2 regions of the Barrientosiimonas humi genome follow, and region 2 is predicted to be linked to the other one. Evidence: riboswitches for the same ligand, from Rfam matches in the RefSeq annotation. Region 2 holds a riboswitch; the other holds the start of a gene.
The links. Region 2 has a riboswitch for S-adenosylmethionine ahead of metB (cystathionine gamma-synthase). Riboswitches for the same ligand answer to the same signal wherever they lie in the genome.

Region 1 (3,203 bases), 820 kb from region 2:
GCCGTCGCCGACGAGGCGGCCGAGGCGCTGCGGGCGGCGAACCCCGTCAACCACGTCGTGCTGGTGCGCCCCGCCGAGGGCGACCGGCCCGCGCAGTGGTGCATCGACGACTGCCGGTGCGGCGGCCGCTGCCCGCGCGAGGTGTGGCAGGCGGTGCCCGCCGCCGACCGCATCCCCGCCGTCGCCGACCACGTGCTGGGGGAGCGCACGCCCGCGGCCGAGCGCGAGGACCTGGTGCGCTCGCTGCGCCCGGCTCCGCTGCGCCCGGGCGCGGTCGCGCAGTGGGTCCAGACCCGCGTGCTCGGCCCGCACGAGGAGGGCGAGCTCGACGACCTCGACGACCGCTTCGCCGACTGGGCCGAGGCCACGGCCGACGACGACCTGTGCGACGACTGGGACGACGCGTGGGCGGCGGAGTGGGGCGAGCCCGACGACGATCGCGACGATCCCGACCTCGACCCCGACCACGTCGGCCCCGCCGGTGGGGAAGCGCTGCTCGACGCGCTCGAGCGGTCGGCGCAGGCGGCGAGACGGCTCGCCTGCCCCAACCCGTACGTCTGGGGCGACTACCCCGCGGCGCTCGCCCGGGTGCTCGACCCCTCGCTCGACGCGCCGAGGGTGCGCGACCTGCCCGTCGGCGACCTCGGCACGGTGCTGATGACGCTGCGCGAGCGGAACCTGCGCGACCACCTGATGGGCTGGCTGGCGATGACGCCGATGACGGTGCCCGGCCTGTTCCCCGACCTCACGCGGGCGATCCGCCGGGCGGGCGCCGTGCCGTTCGACGACCGGGTGCTCACCCCTGCCGAGGTCACCCGCGTCACCGAGCGGCTGCGCGAGCTGGTGCGCTCCGCGCCGGAGCCGATGGTGCCGGCTCCGGCCACGCTGCTGGCGTACTGGTGCTGGACGCACGGCGGGGGAGCGCTCGCGCTGGTCGCGCTCGACCGCGCCCTGGAGGCCGACCCCGACTACCGCATGGCAAGGCTGCTGATGCAGGTCGTGACCCACGGGATGCGGCCGCTCGACCTGTGTCCCACGACGCGAGAGGCGGCGGTCTGACCGCTCGGCCCGGTGCTAGCGTCGGTCGCGTCAAGAGTCTCAGCGACAAGCCCCGGCTGGCTGAGCGGCAACCCTCCACCGCGGTGGGGTGCCCCGGGTGAGGACAAGGTCGGCGACGCCGTCGACAAGCGCGGGGCAGCGACAGGTGCGAGCCCCCTGACCGGGAGCGAGGCCGATGACGCTGCAGGACCGACACCGCCCGCTGACGCGCCCGGCCTACGGCCGCCGCCCGGAGTGCTGGGTCCCGCTCGGTGCGGGCACCAACCCCGACGCGTTCGGGCTGCGCGTGGGTTCGGTGCCGCTGGAGACCGGGGGGCTGCTGCCCGACGTGGTCGTGGCGGTCCAGACCTGGGGCACGCTCGCCCCCGACGGCAGCAACGCGGTCCTGGTCGAGCACGCCCTCACCGGCGACACCCACGTCGTCGGCCCACCCGGTCCGGGGCAGCCGACGGCTGGCTGGTGGCCCGGGCTCGTCGGACCCGGCGCCGCCATCGACACCGACCGCTGGTTCGTCGTGGCCACCAACGTGCTGGGCGGCTGCCGCGGCACCACCGGGCCCGCCACCGAGGCCGCCGACGGGCAGCCGTGGGGCTCGCGGTTCCCCGAGGTCACGATCCGCGACCAGGTCCGGGTCGAGGCGCTGGTCGCCGACCTGCTCGGCATCCCCGCCTGGGCGCTGGTCATCGGCGGCTCGATGGGCGGGATGCGCGCGGCCGAGTGGGTCGCGACCTATCCCGACCGCACCCGCGCCGCCGCCGTCGTCGCCGCGTGCGGCGCCGCGACGGCCGACCAGATCGCCTGGGGCCAGGCGCAGACGCTGGCCATCGAGCAGGACCCCGACTGGCGGGGCGGCGACTACCACCGCAGCGGCGTCTCGCCCGACCAGGGCCTCGGGCTCGCGCGCCGCATCGCCCACACGACCTACCGCAGCGCGCCGGAGCTCGAGGAGCGCTTCGGGCGCTCGCCGCAGCCGGGGGAGGACCCGATGCGCGGCGGGCGGTTCGCGGTCGAGAGCTACCTGGACCACCACGCCCGCAAGCTGTCCGCCCGGTTCGACGCCGGGAGCTACGTCACGCTCACCCGCGCGATGGCGACCCACGACATCGGCCGCGGGCGCGGCGGCATCGCCAAGGTGCTGCGCCGCTACACCGGCGACCTCGTGGTGGCCGGGGTCGACAGCGACCGGCTCTTCCCGCTGGAGCTCTCCCAGCAGCTGGCCGCCGCGCACGGGCGCCGTCCGGCCGCCGTCATCGAGTCGGCGCACGGCCACGACGGGTTCCTCGTCGAGGTCGACCAGGTCGCCGATCTCGTCTCCGGCCAGCTCGCCCGATTGGCCTCCCGCCACCACCGCCGCGTCGGGTAGCGTCAGCCGCACCGGTGGCGCCGACGCCCCGGAGACGCCGCAGCGCAGGAGGCTCGAGATGACCGTGCTCGTGGGATTCGTCCCGACCGCCGAGGGGCGCGCCGCCCTGACCCGCGCCGTCGACGAGGCGCGGCGGATGTCCACCCAGCTCATCGTGCTGGACTCCGGCGGCGGCCAGTCGTCCGAGCTCGACGCCGTCGTCGCCGAGGCCGAGCAGTCCGGCGTGCAGGTCGAGCGCCGCCCCATCGAGCACAAGAAGGACCCGGCCGAAGACATCATCGCGGTCTCCGAGAAGGAGGGCGTCGACCTCATCGTCATCGGGCTGCGCCGGCGCACCCCGGTCGGCAAGCTGATCCTCGGCTCCAACGCCCAGCGCATCCTGCTCGACGCCGCCTGCCCGGTGCTCGCGGTCAAGGCCGACGCCGCCGACTGACCGAGGTGCCGCCGAGGGGCGAGCCGGCACCGGCGTACGTCGGGCTCGGGGGCCGCCCGACCCGCCGCCGGAGACGGTGGAACAACGCCACGGCGTGGGCGGTTGGAAAGAACGTCCCGTGCGTCGTTTTATAATGGTCGTGGAGCGTTCAGGAGATCAGCGTTCATCAGGTCCCCGATCAGGCGAACATTGATCCCAGACCGCGAGGCCCGCTCCACCCCCAACAACTCGGGCGCCGCCGACCGGCGGTGTCTCGTGGTGCCCAGACGGCGCCGCCCCGTGACGGAAGGTTGCTCGTGACTTCAGCGTCGAACCCCCCTGCCGACAGCGACGCCGGCGACGGCCGAC
Region 2 (3,203 bases):
GCTATGTCGCGGCCAAGCACGCGGTGCGCGCGATGGTCGGCTCGCTGCGGCTGGAGATGTTCGACCAGCCGGTGCGCGTGTGCGAGATCGACCCGGGGATGGTGGCCTCCGACGAGTTCGCGCTGGTGCGCTTCCACGGCGACGCCGAGAAGGCCGCCGCGGTCTACGCCGGTGTGGTCGACCCGCTGACCCAGGAGGACATCGCCGAGTGCGTGGCGTTCGTCGCCACCCGCCCCAAGCACGTCAACATCGACTCGATGGTGGTGCGCCCGCGCGCGCAGGCGGCGCAGCACAAGATCCACCGGGTGTCGCCCTGAGAAGGCAGTTCACGCCGGTCCGCGCGATCGGGGCACCGTCTGCGGGGCCTGGCGCGAGGCCCGGCCGCGAACTGCCTTCGCGCAGCGACGCTCAGAAGTACCAGGGGAACGGGGACCAGTCGGGGTCGCGCTTCTGCAGGAACTGGTCGCGTCCCTCGACGGCCTCGTCGGTCATGTACGCCAGCCGCGTCGCCTCGCCCGCGAACACCTGCTGCCCCATCAGGCCGTCGTCGGTGAGGTTGAACGCGAACTTCAGCATCCGCTGCGCCTGCGGGCTCTTGCCCATGATCTCGCGGGCGACCTGCAGCGCCTCGGCCTCGAGCTCGGCGTGGTCGGCGACGATGTTGACCGCGCCCATCCGGTGCATGTCCTCGGCGGTGTACGTCCGCCCCAGGAAGAAGATCTCGCGGGCGAACTTCTGGCCCACCATCTTGGCGAGGTAGGCCGAGCCGTAGCCCGCGTCGAACGAGCCCACGTCGGCGTCGGTCTGCTTGAACCGGGCGTGCTCGCGGCTCGCGATCGTCAGGTCGCACACGACGTGCAGGCTGTGCCCGCCGCCGGCCGCCCACCCGGGCACGACCGCGACGACGACCTTGGGCATGGTGCGGATCAGCCGCTGCACCTCCAGGACGTGCAGCCGCCCGCCCTCGGCCTTGACCCGTCGCTCGTCGACGGACTCGGCGGTGTCGCCGTCGGCGTACTGATAGCCGCTGCGCCCGCGGATGCGCTGGTCACCGCCGGAGCAGAACGACCACTTGCCGGCCGCGCCGGTGCCCTCGGGGCCGGGCCCGTTGCCGGTGAGCAGCACGCAGCCGACGTCGGGGGTGCGCCGCGCGTGGTCGAGCACGCGATAGAGCTCGTCGACGGTGTGCGGCCGGAACGCGTTGAGCACCTCGGGCCGGTCGAACGCCACCCGCACGCACCCCACGTCGACCGCGCGGTGGTAGGTGATGTCGGTGAGGTCCTCGAACCCGGGCACGGGCGCCCAGTCGTCGGGCCGGAACGGGTTGGCGGTGGTCTGCTCGCTCACCTGCGTGATGTTAGGCGTACGTCCGTCGCGGCTCACCCAGCGGACGGTGCCGGACACGGCGGCGCCGGGTCGGTTAACGTGGCGCGCGCAACATCCATCAAGACCGGCTGAGGGACAGGCCCGTTGACGCCGGGGCAGCCTTCCGCGAGGCAACTCGCGGAAAAGGTGCCAAGTCCTGCGGCGGCCCTCGGGCCAGCCGGAAGATGGAGCGTCGCAGACGTCTGACCAGGCGCCGGTGACGCGCAGCCTCCGGTCCGCATGGCTGGCCACCTGTGACCAGGAGGACACCATGACTGACATCTCCCGCCTCACCCGCGGACTCACCACCGGCATCAACGCCGACCCCACCCACGGCGCCGTCGTGCCGCCGCTGCACCTCACGAGCACCTTCAGCTTCAGCGGGTTCGGCGAGTGCGGGCAGTATGACTACACCCGCTCGGGCAACCCCACCCGCGACCTCCTCGGCGAGGCGCTGGCCACGCTCGAGGGCGGGTTCGGCGGCACCATCACCTCGACCGGGATGTCCGCGATCGCGCTGTGCACGACCGCGCTGCTCGCGCCCGGCGACACGATCGTCGTGCCGCACGACTGTTACGGCGGCAGCTGGCGACTGTTCGACTCGCTGTCGACGAAGGGCCAGTTCCGTTGTCGCACAGTGGATCTCACCGATCCTGACGCGCTCGCCGAGGCGCTGCGCGAGCGCCCGAAGGTGGTGTGGGTCGAGACGCCGTCCAACCCGCTGCTGCGCCTCACCGACGTGCGCGCGGTGGCCGACGCCGCCCACGCGGCCGGCGCGCTCGTGGTCGCCGACAACACGTTCCTGTCGCCGCTGCTGCAGCGACCGATCGAGCTGGGCGCCGACGTGGTCGTGCACTCGACGACGAAGTACATCAACGGGCACAGCGACGTCGTCGGCGGCGCGGTCGTGGCGGCCACGCCCGAGCTGCACGAGGAGCTGGCCTACTGGGGCAACGTGCTCGGCGTCACCGGCAGCCCGTTCGACTCCTACCTCGCGCTGCGCGGGCTGCGCACCCTGCACGTGCGGCTGCGCGCTCACCAGGACAACGCCCGCGCCCTCGTCGACGCCGCGCTCGACCACCCGGCCGTCGCGCGGGTGCACTACCCCGGGCTCGCCGACCACCCGGGCCACGACATCGCCGCGCGGCAGCAGGACGGCTTCGGCGCGATGCTGTCGGTCGAGCTGCGCGGCGGGGAGGAGGCGGTGCGCGCGTTCGTCGACGGGCTGCACTGCTTCACCCTGGCCGAGTCGCTCGGCGGCACCGAGAGCCTGGTCGCCCACCCCGCCACGATGACCCACGCGTCGATGAGTCCCGAGGCGCGCGCGGTCGCCGGCATCGGCGACGGGCTGCTGCGCTTCTCGGTGGGCATCGAGGCCCCGGAGGACCTGGTCGCCGACCTGCGCGCCGCGCTCGACCGCGCGGAGGCGCGCACCCCCGTGGCCGTCTGAGGTGGTCGGCCCGGGTTCCTAGACTCGGGTCATGCCGATCCCGGAGTACGTCGCCGACCTGCGCGAGCACGTCGGCACCCGACTGCTGTGGTTGCCGGGGACGTCGGCGTACGTCCTGCGCCAGGTCGACGGGCGCCAGCAGGTGCTGCTGGTGCGCCGCTCCGACAACGGCCTGTGGACGCCCGTCACCGGGATCTGCGACCCGGGCGAGGAGCCCGACGTCACCGCCGAGCGCGAGGTGCTCGAGGAGACGTGCGTGCAGGTCGAGGTCGAGCGGCTGCTCGCCGTGTCGTCGCTGATCCCGATGGAGTACCCCAACGGCGACCGCTGCCAGTACCTCGACCACGCGTTCCGCTGCCGCTGGGTCGCGGGGGAGCCGCGGGTCGGT

Region 1: it holds a riboswitch for S-adenosylmethionine, as region 2 does, so the genes downstream of both, metX (homoserine O-acetyltransferase MetX) here and metB (cystathionine gamma-synthase) in region 2, are expected to answer to the same signal.

What each region holds. Positions count from the first base shown of each region.
Region 1 covers NZ_VFOK01000001.1:954,777-957,979, forward strand. The annotation lists gene FB554_RS04505 (DUF4192 domain-containing protein) at 1-1,059, shown strand, start outside; SAM riboswitch class IV at 1,088-1,196, shown strand; gene metX (homoserine O-acetyltransferase MetX) at 1,235-2,422, shown strand; gene FB554_RS04515 (universal stress protein) at 2,481-2,855, shown strand; gene FB554_RS04520 (RNA polymerase sigma factor) at 3,104-3,203, shown strand, end outside.
Region 2 covers NZ_VFOK01000001.1:134,028-137,230, forward strand. The annotation lists gene FB554_RS00655 (SDR family NAD(P)-dependent oxidoreductase) at 1-317, shown strand, start outside; gene FB554_RS00660 (1,4-dihydroxy-2-naphthoyl-CoA synthase) at 409-1,347, opposite strand; SAM riboswitch class I at 1,439-1,557, shown strand; gene metB (cystathionine gamma-synthase) at 1,637-2,815, shown strand; gene FB554_RS00670 (NUDIX hydrolase) at 2,847-3,203, shown strand, end outside.